3 regions of the Shewanella sp. DNRA4 genome follow, and region 2 is predicted to be linked to each of the others. Evidence: riboswitches for the same ligand, from Rfam matches in the RefSeq annotation. Region 2 holds a riboswitch; each other region holds the start of a gene.
What was found. Region 2 has a riboswitch for lysine ahead of lysC (lysine-sensitive aspartokinase 3). Riboswitches for the same ligand answer to the same signal wherever they lie in the genome.
Positions count from the first base shown of each region.

Region 1 (4,812 bases), on a different contig from region 2:
GTGTTTCTGCTGAAGAATCTCCACCACCGCCACCACATGCTGAAAGACATAAACACAAAAGGGGTACAAGTGCATATTTCATATCATAACATCCATTTATTTGATTTTATTAAGTTATTTAAAGTATTCGGATAAGTATAACTTTCATTATTTGTAACTGACACTGAGGTTAAAAAATTGGACAGGTACTTTTATGCCTTAACAATCGACCTATAACACCTGAGCCGAAGGAATACACCACCCCCCTCGGAGTTGCCGAAGGGCATTTACGTTCGTTGCGTGAGCGAGGCATAGTCGTTCTCGTGCATCTGATCCATAGGGAAATGGAAAATGTCAGTATGATGTATGGAACATCATTGACCATGCACTTCACGACATTCAGGCATCCTGCCTATCAGATGCCGAGATAGCGTCAGTCGAATCAGGGACGAGCGTCTGACGCGATAGCATAGAACGCTTAATGCCCAAGGGACTTTCAACTCAGTTGCGGAGAAGCAAGGACTCTTATTAACAAAGAGGCAAGAAGGAATTGCTGTTGATCCCCTCTTGGTCGACTCTTGTTTAAAAATCAGGGGGTGAAGACCCACGACCTTGATTCACCTCGGCCGATAGGCCGCTAAAAAACCAGTTCACAACTTTGTGAACCGACAAAAATCTTTCCATGGCTACCGCACTTGGCAAACACCCATTAGCCAAGGGATTGCACTGCTGTAATGCTTTTATAGAATCTAGAATCTAGAATCTAGAATCTAGAATCTAGAATCTATAATCTAGAATCTAGAATCTAGAATCTAGAACCTAGCACCTAGCACCTAGAGACTTATCGCATATTGTTCAGGAGGTGTTTCTTGCGAAATAAAGACACATCTTCCTGATGCAAATGAACTGAATCGAGGTCACGATTAAGTTTCATCCTTGTTAAAAACCTAAGATAACGTTGTGTTTAACATCTGTCTACCACTTTCACATTACAAATTAGATAGTTAAGTGATGACTTAAGTTTGCTTGAATGGATGCAGGCTTACTCAAGCCCACAAAAAAGCAAGGGGCCCGTGGGCCCCTAGTTGATAGCGTGTAAAAGAGCCTTATGCCGTAGCTAACAAAGGCTGATTTTTCGTTTTACGCAGATGATAGGCAGTGAAGAGCACAAACCACAGGGCGCTTACGGCAAATCCAGCTAAGGTTGAATGCATAATCCCCATGGCTAAATAGCCTAAGGTGGCGCCAAAGGCGATGGCTAAGGCATAGGGTAGCTGGGTCATCACATGGTCAATATGGTGGCAACCTGCCCCCGTGGCCGACAAAATACTGGTGCTGGAAATCGGCGAGCTATGATCGCCAAACACTGAGCCCGCAAGCACTGCGGCAAGCATAGGCAGCATTAATGCGATATCGCTGGCTGCGGCCATGTCGCCAGCCAGTGGCAACATAATACCAAAGGTGCCCCAACTGGTTCCGGTGGCAAATGCCATGGCGCAGGACAACACAAACACCACCGCAGGCAACACTTCCATTGGCAAGTTACCGTTGGCGAGGGAGGCCAGATATTTGCCAGTCTCAACATCGCGAACAACCGCACCAATCGCCCATGCAAATAGCAAGATATTGATCGCAGGTAGCATGGCCATCACTCCTTGCGGGGCGGCTTTAAGCCAGTTTTTAGCGCCCAATTTTAACCGCAGCGCAAGCACAATTGACACCGCCAAGCTGCACAGCGCGCCATACACTAGCGAGGAGCCCACATTGGTGTTTTCAAAGGAGCCAAGTACGCTAAATGGCAGCCCTTTTTCATCCAACACTGCCGCACCAGAGGAAATCATAAAATACACGGTCGCGCCTGTGAGGGTTAGGATCGGCAATACCATATCGATCATGCCACCGTTACTTTCTTCAGGGCTTTCCATATCTAAGCCGATTGGACGAGGCTTAGACGGATCCCAAAGCTTCCCCTCCAGCGCCCATGCTTCATGTTTACGCATCGGGCCGATATCCATTTGAAAGATAATCACCACCAACACCATCAACAGGGTAAACACGGCATAGAGATTCATCGGGATCATCTCAACAAAGGCTGAGATTGGACTTTGCTCGCTAATGCCGTGGGCGGCCATAATGCCACCGATAAGCGCGATAATATAAGCGCCCCAAGAAGAAATGGGCATCAATACGCACACGGGCGCAGCGGTAGAATCTAAAAGATAAGCCAGTTTGGCGCGGGAGATTTGAAAGCGATCGGTCACCGGACGGCAAATAGCGCCAACCGACAAACTATGAAAAAAGTCGTCAATAAAAAACGCAAACACCATCACACCAGTTAAGCCTTTTGCGCCGCGACGGGTCTTAGCGCGCTTAGCTGCCCACTCGGCAAAGGCGCGGGTGGCGCCAGAAACCGTCATCAGACTAATGAGTCCACCAAGCAGTAACATAAACAGCAACATATTGATATTGTCGCGATTAAGTGCGCCATCGACCCAAAAAATCTTCAGCACGGTATTGAACATATAGTGCAATGAATCAAGGGGAGAAAACTGATTGAGTAACAAACTGCCGGCCACAATCCCTACGCCAAGGGATAACAGTACGCGACGAGTGATGATCGCCAAGGCGACGGCTAACAAAGGGGGAAGTACTGACCAACCTGAGTCAGCAAAATGACTAATGTCCATGATCTCTTTTCACCAAAAAACGGGTGGAGATCTACCGAGAGGATAAAGAAACAAAACCTATAGGGAGGTATTACTCCTCAGCCCCTTCAGGTAGCGCTCCATAGTGGATGACTATGGCAGTCTTGCACCTATTTGATGCAAAACCAGCAGCTCGGTTTGATGACCTGGCTACTTCGGCGCTGACTCCTTTCCTTGTACATCTGCGGCATCACCCTCCGCACAAGTAGTCATAGGCAGCGCGCCTCTACTTAAAGGTATTCGAGCGGGCATTCTAGCGAGATGGGAACTGATAGCAAGTATTTTGATCCCACTCGCGTATAAAACAATGAATCACCTACAAGTTGGTAACACAAGAAACATCCACCTTTCAAGCGTTGCAATAGCGCTAAATGGACTTATACGAGTAAATGTTTACCAAAAAAATCTAAGGTTCTTGTCCATGCGAGCTCAGCCGTTGGCTCATCATAACGGGCGGTGGAGTCATTATGGAAACCGTGATTCACATTCGGGTAAAGATAAGCGACGTAATCGGCTTTATTAGCCTTTAGCAGGGCTTCATACTCGGCCCATGTATCGTTAATCCGTTGATCTAATGCGGCAAATTGCAACATCAACGGGCCTTTCACACGGCTGCGCAGCTCAGTTGCTGCGGGTGTGCCATAATAAGGCACGCCTGCCGCAAGCTCATCGGGAATGGTGGCGGCGAGCATATTGACGATATAACCACCAAAGCAAAATCCGACAGCACCGAGTTTGCCATTACTCTGCGGGTGCGCCCTTAAAAAACGCGCGGCGGCGATAAAATCCTGCTCGATTTTGGCTCTATCAAGGCTCGCTTGCATGGCGCGACCCGCATCATCATTACCAGGATATCCACCAAGGCTGTAAAGCGCATCGGGGGCAAAGGCGATATAGCCCTTGGCCGCTAAGCGGCGGGCAACATCTTCGATATAGGGATTTAAGCCTCGGTTCTCATGTACCACTAACACCACGGCGGCTTTTTTACTGAGATCTAAGGTCTTAGGATCGCCCGCCTTTTGGCCTGGGATCAGCAACGCGTTTGGCAAGACTAAATAACCGCGGCCTTCACCATAGCCATCGGGGGATGGAAACTTTACATAACTGGCTTGAATGCTGGGATCGTTAAAGGAGACTTGCTCGGCTAAGGCGTAATTAGGCATTAGTGCGCCCGTCAGCGTGGTCATGGTAAAACCCAGTGCCACTAAACCTGCGAGGCGAGCCATAAACTCACGGCGGTCGATAATGCCGTGGGCATATTCGTCATACCAGTCAAAGGCTTCCTGAGGAATGACAGGGAAAGGTGGTGTGGTTAGTTCTGGCTTATGATCTGGGCTCATCGTTCTTTCTCCATTTAACAAGCTAACCACTGGTTTATATTCCCTAGCTTGTGAGTTATCTAGCGGCCTTACCAAGAGTAAAGGATGAGAGCTTGTCAGGGCAATTAGCTTTATGCCGCCCATTTAATAATTCTCCACCCATCAATAGCCAATTTATGGTTGATCATGCGCCCAAATTGGCGTGAGCTTTTTATTCCATAGGGGCATTTTTGTGTATAATGTCGCCAAACAACATATTAATATCATTACATTTCAATAACATAAGTTACAAATGGAGTTCAAATGGCTATAGGGATATGCAGGGTACTTTGTACCACTGTCACGCTCACGCTTGGGTTAACGGCTTGCGATAATCAGGTTTCTGATAAGTCAGCAAGTATTCCCGCTTCGCGCGAGTATCAGATTATTTCTACTTCACACCTCAACGATGGTTTCGAAACCCGCAAAGTGTTGCAGGCACGATTGCTGCTGGATTACCAGTTACAAGATACAGAAGGTAAGGCGGCCAGCTTAACCACACCACTAACCCATAATGCCCGCTTTTTTATCCAACCTAACCTGCTGCAAATTAGCGATTATGGCATGCCGATCCCAGTGAGTAATATCGACCCAAAAGCCAAATCCAATGAAATCGCTCAGTTGGTTAAAGATGGCTTTAATGTGGAATTTAACAATGGTGAAGTCCGTCTATTAACCCCCATTGCCAAGATGGATCAAAAAGATATCAAGGAGTTATTTGAGCGCTGGCAAAATCTTAATAACTTGTTTAAACAAGCCCCAACCTTGCC
Region 1 covers NZ_JABAIP010000005.1:111,270-116,081, reverse strand. Annotated here, with positions in the region: gene HG547_RS06945 (choice-of-anchor Q domain-containing protein) at 1-82, opposite strand, end outside; gene HG547_RS06940 (Na+/H+ antiporter NhaC family protein) at 1,086-2,666, opposite strand; lysine riboswitch at 2,750-2,921, opposite strand; gene HG547_RS06935 (dienelactone hydrolase family protein) at 3,062-4,024, opposite strand; gene HG547_RS06930 (hypothetical protein) at 4,307-4,812, shown strand, end outside.
Region 1: linked by a shared signal. The riboswitch ahead of HG547_RS06940 (Na+/H+ antiporter NhaC family protein) and the one ahead of lysC (lysine-sensitive aspartokinase 3) in region 2 are both predicted to bind lysine.

Region 2 (4,812 bases):
TCGAGCACTATATCCGCTGCATGGGCCATAGCCTGTAAGCTAACCGCCAATCTGTGGCCCGTGGTCACGCCCCAATCGTTACGTAACCGCTGCAGGCAAGCTTCAATCAAGGTGCTGCGATATGCTTGAATAAGTTCGCTATCGCTAAGCTCAGCATGTTCACTGTACCAAGCGGGTAAATCTATCGCGTGATTTAAGTACTCACGATTCCAGTTTACGCCAGTGATAGGGTCAAAACGCCCCAGTGTAAACTCACCGCTTTTTTGATTAATCCCCAGCGGATTAGCCAAGGGCACTAAGGTAATTTCCCCTAAGATGTCGCAATTTTCCAACTGCTTCATCAATTGATAAATCACCGCATTGCCTTGCACCTCAGCACCATGGACATTAGCCTGAATATACACTTTAGGGCCAGATACATGACCACTTGGCTTAAAGTGATAAATCGGCAGCGTCAGAGCCTGCCCTGCGGCAAGCTCCCCAATTTGCAGAGACGATGTTGTCGGCAACATACTAAACGCCTTCAAACAAATTTTCGTGCAACGCTTTAACCACTTGTGCCGCTTCGGATTCGGCCACTAACACACACAAGTTATGCGGGCTGGCGCCTTGGCAGATCATGCGCACATTATGGGGTTCGAGCACTTCAAACACGCGGCGACAAATACCCGCAGTCGTAGCGATGCGATTACCGATAATCGCCACCAATGCTAAACCATCCTCCACACGCACGCGGCAATGTTGCGATAATTCTTGCAGCAACGCTTCACTTAATAAACCTTGCCCGCTTGAATCGGAGCCGGTTTTATCTAGAGTGAGCGATACGTTAACTTCGGAGGTGGTGATCAAATCCACACTGATCTTGTGTCTTGCCAATGTGGCAAAGGTTTCAGCCAAGAAGCCCTGCGCATGCAGCATTTGTAGGCTGTGCAGATTGAGTAGCGTTTGGTCGCGGCGCAGCGCCACCGCGCGGAACACGGGTGCATCTTCAACCTGATGGCGGATCCAAGTGCCACCTTTTTCAGGCTCCTTGCTTGAACCGACAAACACTTGAATTTGTTGGCGCACGGCCGGAAGAATCGTCGCAGGATGTAATACTTTAGCACCAAAGGTCGCCATTTCGGCGGCTTCGTTAAAGCTGATTTCGGCAATCGGATGGGCATTTGGCGCGAGGCGCGGATCGGTCGTATAAATCCCGGCCACATCGGTCCAAATCTCAACCGCTGAGGCTTTTAAGGCTTCGGCTAACAGTGCCGCAGAATAGTCGCTACCGCCACGGCCGAGAGTTGTGGTTTGCCCCGCTTCATCGGAGCCAATAAAGCCTTGAGTCACAATCACTTGCTCAGATAGCAATGGCTGTAAGTGTTCACGGGATAACACTGCAATTTGCTCAACCTGTGGCTCGGCGCGGCCAAAATGGCTGTCGGTGCGCAACACACGGCGCACATCGAAGGCACTTGAGTTGGCGCCTTTTTCGCGCAATACCGCCGCAAATAATGCCGACGAACACTGCTCGCCAAGGGACAATAACTCATCCATGGTGGCCTTACTGCGCTGGGACGCCAGCGCTTCGCTTAATACCGCCATACGGCTTAACAGCTTATCTAACGCGGCAGCAACATCATTAGGGCGACCGAGTTTATCTAAGATAGCGTATTGAATCTGCGCAATTTGCTTTAATCGTTGTAAGCGACCATCGTCGTTAATTGACTCTTGGGTCAGTTCAACCAACAGGTTAGTCACGCCACTAGAGGCGCTAACCACCACTAAACGGCAATCGGGATTACCCAGTACAATCTCGGCGCAGCGATTCATTGCACCGTAATCGGCGACTGAAGTACCACCAAACTTTGCGACAACAAGGGACATTAGCGCACCTCCGCAGAAGCAGAATACACGGCACAAACAAGGATAAGATATTGATTAACTAACATGATTACGCTCCGAACTAACTTCGTTCGAAGAGCCTGGTGCTCAATGATACGCACCCCAATAGAAGGGAAACAGCAATCGTCACCAGAAGCTCTCCACCAATTACAGGTGACAATCGTTAGGATTCAGCCTAAGCGACCGACATAAACATGCAGCAACCATATCTATGCCTCGGCGTTAATCTCCCTCATCAATCATCGCTGGAGTTTGTGCTCCTCTGACTGACTACCTAGTTAACGCTCCTCTTCTGTTCCTTTCCGCCGGAAAGGGACGAAAAAAGTAGCAATAAACCCCTAATGAAGTCAATGCTAATTTCACACACTATATACAAATTCAATAAACGCATTTAAAAACAATGGGAATTTAAAACGTTTGCGACTCATGCCAAACGAGAATAGGGAAAAATCAATCAGATCTAGCAAAGAAGAAAAACAAACTAGCCTTGCCGTGAGATCAGCAAAGCTTAGCCAGAGGAGCGATTAAAAGCGTCAATCGCGGTTAGGTGACCAAGTCCGGTAGCTCATAAACCAAACGCACATAGTCGTTAAATCGACCTAAACACACCTCTGTTTGCCCGGCTAATGTACAAGGCACTAAACTCACCTCGCCCTGTTCCACCATGTAGATAGCGTATTGATTAAACTTTTTCCCCAACTGCAAGGCCATGCTGCGATCAATAAACACGGCCCAGCTCTTCTCCATATGGGATAAATCTGGCGATGCCCCAATCAGTGCACGATAGGGACTGCCTAATAATTCAATTTCACGTAGAAGTTGGCGGTCGAGTAATCGGTTTTGGCTGGGAGTGAGGAGGGTTGAAGCGGGATTATGGGCGGTAATTACAGCAAAGGAAAAATCACAGGATAATGCTTGAGTAAGCAAAAACAACGGCGTTTGATAATGCTGCCACAAATCTTGAGTCATGTTGTCCATTGGTAGTCTAGTCGAAAAATGAACCCGCGCTAGTTTAACAGAGAGCCTAAAAAATCCAAAGAGGCGTGAACTGGCTCACAAGAATTAAAAATACATTAGTTATACTAATCAATGACTAAAGTAAATATCATGGTAAATCAGCGTCTCAGCCTGAAATTTGTTAACATTTCATTTGTTAACAAATGCCTAAAACGAGTACAATGTCGTCATTGGCCAGTTAAGCAGATAACATTAAGTTTGCTTAATCTTGACAAGGGTTTGTTAGATTCCTCTGCGAAATCACCTTATGCTGGCCAGACATCTTTTAAAATGTGTTCTACATTTGATTTATCATTTAAACATTTTAAAAAAAACAATAGTTAAGGAACTATTTTTAACTATTGCTTATCGAAGTTGATACTGGTTACGTTTTATCGTATTACACTTTAAACGTTCACTTATATACATCCTGACGTGTAGCCGTGAAGATCTTCCCTTTGAAGCACAGAGCAGTAAGTGGAAGTATCAACATTTTATGAATATAAGAATCCGATGTAAGTGATTCTTATGGTTAGAATATTGGTTAAAATTTAGGTACTTAATATGCAAAATCCGCACATTCTGATCGTTGAAGATGAAGCCGTTACCCGTAACACGCTAAGAAGTATTTTCGAGGCAGAAGGGTATGTGGTAACTGAGGCCAATGATGGCGCAGAAATGCATAAGGCTATGCAGGAAAACAAAATTAACCTCGTGGTTATGGACATTAACCTACCAGGTAAAAACGGTCTGTTGTTGGCACGTGAATTACGTGAAATCAACAACATCGGTCTGATCTTCTTAACAGGCCGTGACAACGAAGTCGACAAAATCCTTGGACTTGAAATTGGCGCGGACGATTATATTACCAAGCCGTTCAATCCTCGTGAATTGACGATTCGTGCTCGCAACCTTCTGACTCGTGTTAATAGCGCAGGCAATGAAGTCGAAGAAAAGAGCTCTGTAGAATACTATCGTTTTAACGATTGGAGCCTAGAGATCAACAGCCGTTCTCTCGTCAGCCCACAGGGTGAATCTTACAAACTGCCACGTAGCGAATTCCGCGCTATGCTGCACTTTGTTGAAAACCCAGGCAAAATCTTAACTCGTGCCGATCTACTGATGAAGATGACTGGCCGTGAGTTAAAGCCACACGACCGTACTGTTGACGTGACTATCCGTCGTATTCGTAAGCACTTCGAAAGCTTGCCAGATACGCCAGAAATCATCGCTACCATTCACGGTGAAGGCTACCGTTTCTGCGGTAACTTAGAAGACTAATCTTCAACTTACCGTTTGAACGCCATAAAAAACCAGATCCTAGGATCTGGTTTTTTTATCTCTGCAAAAAAGGTTTTAGCTGTACGAAATAATACCAATCACATTAAATATCTAATCAGTTCAGAGCCTCACAGGCATTTCAATCCAAGGCGCATTGACGCAGAAATGGTCATTCCCTTTTAAGTCAATGCAACACCGGAGTGGGATGTCTGTGTGGCTCCCAAAGGGCGGGTTTCAACGCGCTTTATACTGCGTTTAAGGCTTTCGACAGAGCACCACTATGCCTTCAAGCCTTCGCCTTGTCTAAAGCGCGTTGAATTCCCGCTGAATGAACAGATATTTAATACGATTGGTATAAACAAACTGGAAATCCAAAATACAACTCAGTGAACTGGAATATTGAGCGCCAGATAAGTATTGAGTGTGTTGTGATTAAACTAAGCAGCGTACTGTTAAATAAATAGGCTTAACTCAGAATCATACAAAATAAAAAAGAGTGAGGACGTTACCCCACTCTTTTAAAAACGCCACTCTGGCATAAATGCCAGTCTGATATAAATGCCAACCTAAAGCTGAGTTATTTGCCGCTTTTAAGCTGTCTATCGAGGAAATCCGCCAGCGAGCGGTATAAGTGATTACGCACTTTCT
Region 2 covers NZ_JABAIP010000003.1:59,955-64,766, reverse strand. Annotated here, with positions in the region: gene HG547_RS03920 (succinylglutamate desuccinylase/aspartoacylase family protein) at 1-512, opposite strand, end outside; gene lysC (lysine-sensitive aspartokinase 3) at 514-1,869, opposite strand; lysine riboswitch at 2,013-2,187, opposite strand; gene HG547_RS03910 (DUF3293 domain-containing protein) at 2,431-2,865, opposite strand; gene arcA (two-component system response regulator ArcA) at 3,448-4,164, shown strand; gene HG547_RS03900 (S9 family peptidase) at 4,742-4,812, opposite strand, start outside.

Region 3 (4,812 bases), on a different contig from region 2:
GAAAAATACGCTCTTGATGCCAATAGCATTCGTCCCTACTTCGAATTTAACCGCGTCCTCGAAGACGGCGTGTTCTATACGCTTAAAGAGTTGTATGGCGTGACGTTAAAACCACGTCCAGATTTGCCTGTATACCACCCAGATGTGAAAGCCTATGAAATGTTTGATGCCGATGGCTCAAGCATGGCGATTTTCTATGCTGATTACTTTGCCCGTGAAGGTAAACGCGGTGGCGCATGGATGAGCTCGTTTGTAGGGCAATCCTTCCTCGAAGGTACTAAGCCTGTCGTAGTTAACGTGATGAACATTAAAAAGGCGCCTGATGGCCAACCTACCTTCGTCAGCTATAACGAAGTCACCACGATGTTCCACGAAATGGGCCACGGTACCCACGGTATGTTCTCCAAAGTGACTTACCCAAGTCTTTCTGGGACTTCGGTATCCCGTGACTTTGTGGAATTTCCATCGACTTTCGAAGAAGATTGGGCGGCCCACCCTAAAGTGTTAGCCAACTACGCCAAGCACTACGAAACAGGCAAGCCTATCCCTGATGAGTTACTGCAAAAACTGTTAAAATCCGGCAGCTTTAACCAAGGCTTCGATACGTTAGAGTATATGGCTGCGGCGCTAGTGGATATGGAATGGCACTCATTAAGCCCTGATGCACCATTGCAAGATGTAGCGACCTTTGAGGCTAATGCGCTGAAAAAGCACGGCTTAAATATCACCGCCGTACCACCACGTTATAAGTCAACTTACTTTGCCCACGCCTTCCCAGGTGGTTACTCAGCAAGTTACTACGCGTATATGTGGAGTGAAATTTTAGCGGCTGACGCCTTTGCCTATGTGCAAACCCAAGGCGGCCTAAATCGTGAGATCGGCATGAAATATCGTAAGACCATTCGCGAAGTGGGCAACAGTATTGCGCCAATGGAAGCTTACAAGAACTTCCGCGGCCAAGAGCCTACCACTGAAGGTTTACTCAACCGCCGTGGACTCAATCAGACTCAGTAATCTTAGATACTGAGTAGATAAAAATCAGCCAGCATAGTTGCTGGCTGATTTGTTTTACATTCTCAATATAAGAGCGAAGTTAAATCACGGACTTATAAAGCCGTACTTTTGGATTTAATGTGCAGACCAAAAATCGTCAATACAAACAATATGCTACAAGTCACTAATCCTGCATTGACCGATTCAGTTAAGCCAAGCACTACGTAGCCTACCATGCTGATCAGCGCAACGATTACTGCGTAGGGAAGCTGAGTCACTACGTGGTCGATATGATGGCAACTGGCCCCCGTCGACGACAAAATAGTGGTATCAGAAATCGGTGAACAATGATCACCAAATACCGCCCCCGCTAATACCGAAGCCAGCATAGGTAACATCATGGCTGTGTGACTTCCCATCGCCATATCCGCAGCTATCGGTAGCATAATCCCGAACGTACCCCAACTGGTTCCTGTAGAGAATGCAGTCAGGCCCGCTAACACAAACATTAATGCAGGTAAGAAAGCAAAGGGAATATTCCCAGTGGCTAGGCTAGCCATAAACTTACCGGTTTCAAGCTGGCCGATCACACCTGCAATGGTCCAAGCAAATAACAAGATGTAAATCGCAGGCAACATAGAGCGAGCGCCCTGCACTACACCTTTTAATACCATTGATTTTTCAACGCCTTGCACTAAGTTAAGTACCAGCGCAACCGCTAAACCAATCAGGGCACCAAAGAACAGTGATGAACTCACATCGGTTTTCTCGAAAGCAGAAATAATATTAAATTCAATGCCTTCTTTAGCTAATACTTGAGCACCGCTATCGATCATAAAATACAGGGTCGCAAATACCAGTACTGTGATAGGTAGGAATAACCCGAGGATTTTACCTGTTTCAGCTTCGGGTAAATCAGCATTAGCACCTGGCGGTAAACCTTTAGTCTCATCGTATAAATTACCGCGCATGGCATTTAATTCATGTTCACGCATAGGGCCAACATCTAAGCCCATAAACGCCACACAAAGCAGTAATAATAAAGAGAAAATTGCGTAGAAATTCATAGGGATCATTTGAATAAATACACTTAAATGCCCTGAATCCGCAAAACCATGTGCTGTTAATATACCGCCAATTAACGCAATAATATAAGCGCCCCAACTTGATACCGGTGAAATGACACAAACTGGTGCTGCGGTAGAATCTAATAAATAAGCTAACTTAGCGCGGGAAATATGGTAACGGTCGGTAACAGGCCTTGCGACAGACCCAACGACTAAACTATTGAAATAATCGTCAATAAAAACAACACAGCCTAAAAACATGGTCAGTAATTTCGCATCGCGCTTATTACGAATATGTAACCTTGCCCAATCAGCAAATGCCCGAGCACTACCACTCACAGTAATTAGAGCGGTGATCATCCCCAATACAATCAAGAAACCGAGAATGTATAAATTCCAAGAATTTACGCCATCTTCCGACCAAAAAAGTCCTTTTACACTGTTAAATAAAAACTCACCGCTGGCCACAGGAGAAAATTGATTGAGCAATAATACTCCAATCACAATTCCTAAACCGAGGGAAAGAAGCACTCGGCGAGTAAAAATCGCCAATACAATTGCAACCACAGGCGGGAGCAAAGAAAGCGCCGAATCGGCATAACTAACTACAGTCATTGATTATTTCTTCGTCAAAATACGAATGGAGGGCGACTGAACTGGTGGGAAAAGGCAATAGATACCCAAGATCACCTGTCCTATCAGTAGCGCTCCATAGTAACTATTCCTAATATCCGTATCTGGAAATACTATGGCAGTGTTGTACCTATTAGGCACAACCCCAGCAGTTGATCGTGATAAATCAAACTACTTCGGCACCAAATCCTTTCGTGAACGATCAACGGAATCACCCTACTGATCACTACTGATATTTGGTGCGCCTCTACTTCTAAGAACGCCCATACATGGGCGTGAGGCTCATAAAAACATAAGCGGCTAAGCAGTTACCACCGCGAAGCCGCTTACTTTGACTTAGCTCACAAATAAAATCAACTTAAGCTTGCAATCAACTGCGGAACGGCTTCGAACAGGTCAGCTTCGAGGCCATAATCGGCAACTTGGAAGATAGGCGCTTCAGGGTCTTTGTTGATAGCCACAATCACCTTAGCGTCTTTCATTCCCGCTAAATGTTGGATCGCGCCTGAAATACCGACTGCAATATAAAGGTTAGGTGCGACAATTTTACCAGTTTGACCGACTTGCAAGTCATTCGGAACAAAGCCTGCGTCAACCGCCGCACGCGAAGCTCCTACTGCGGCACCAAGCTTATCAGCCAGTTGCTCTAACATGCCGAAGTTTTCACCGCTGCCCATGCCACGGCCACCAGATACGATAATGCCTGCATTACCTAACTCTGGACGAGCTGAAACTGTCAGCGCTTGAGACACAAACTGAGCTTTGGCTTCAAACACTTTATCCAAGGTAGTCACAGCAGCATTATTACCCTGTGTAACCGCATCGAACGCACTGGCACGCACTGTCATCACTTTAATCGCGTCATGGCTTTGAACTGTCGCTAACGCGTTACCCGCATAAATCGGGCGAACAAAGGTATCGCTACTCACCACGCCAATCACTTCCGAAATTTGCGCCACATCTAAAAGTGCTGCCACACGCGGTAACGTGTCTTTACCCGCACTCGATGCCGCGGCGAGGATATGGCTGTAATTTGGTGCTAAGTCCACCAGCAATTTAGCCACGTTTTCGGCTAAATGCGCTTCATAAGCGCTGTTATCGGCGACTAATACTTGCGCGACACCTTGTAGAGCTTGAGCGGCTTGCACCACTGCACCACATTGATGGCCCACTACCAATACATGTACATCACCGCCGATCGCACGAGCTGCGGTGACAACTTTAGCGGTATCCAGTTTCAGCGCCGCATTATCGTGTTCTGCTAATACTAAAATGGCCATTTAGATCACCTTCGCTTCATTCTTTAACTTTTCAACCAGCTCTGCTACCGACGCAACCATAATACCGGCCTTACGTTCAGCAGGCGGCGTTACCTTGATCACCGTTTGATGCGCTTTGAGCGTCACACCTAAATCAGCTACCGTCAGCACATCTAACGGCTTACGTTTGGCTTTCATGATATTAGGTAATGAGGCATAACGTGGCTCATTCAAACGTAAATCCGCAGTCACCACAGCGGGCAACGGTAGATTTAAGGTTTGCATACCACCATCTATCTCACGAGCAACTTGAAGTGAATTACCTTCAACTTTAATTGCTGAAGCAAAGGTCGCTTGCGGCATATCCGTTAATGCAGCAAACATTTGGCCCGTTTGGTTATTATCACCATCAATGGATTGCTTACCAAACAGCACTAATTGCGCTTGTTCTTTTTCTTGTACTGCTTTAAGTAATTTGGCAATTGATACTGGTGCTAACTCTTCTTCAGTATCAATGTGAATCGCGCGATCAGCACCTAATGCTAATGCGGTACGCAATTGTTCTTGAACGGCTTTATTGCCGATGCTGACGACCACTACTTCAGTAACACTGCCCGCTTCTTTTAAACGAACCGCTTCTTCTACTGCAATTTCACAAAAAGGGTTCAACGCCATTTTGAGGTTTGCGGTATCAACGCTGGTGTTGTCAGCTTTTACCCTGACCTTCACATTGGCATCAACTACGCGCTTAACAGGCACCAATACTTTCATAGGGCTTCCTTCCTACACTTTCATGTACATGGACAAAACATTGGTGATCACCAATGCAGGATAGAGCCACTTTACGTCCTGTTAACGTT
Region 3 covers NZ_JABAIP010000008.1:18,071-22,882, forward strand. Annotated here, with positions in the region: gene HG547_RS09965 (M3 family metallopeptidase) at 1-1,014, shown strand, start outside; gene HG547_RS09970 (Na+/H+ antiporter NhaC family protein) at 1,107-2,675, opposite strand; lysine riboswitch at 2,755-2,951, opposite strand; gene HG547_RS09975 (FAD-binding protein) at 3,047-3,973, opposite strand; gene HG547_RS09980 (electron transfer flavoprotein subunit beta/FixA family protein) at 3,974-4,723, opposite strand.
Region 3: linked by a shared signal. The riboswitch ahead of HG547_RS09970 (Na+/H+ antiporter NhaC family protein) and the one ahead of lysC (lysine-sensitive aspartokinase 3) in region 2 are both predicted to bind lysine.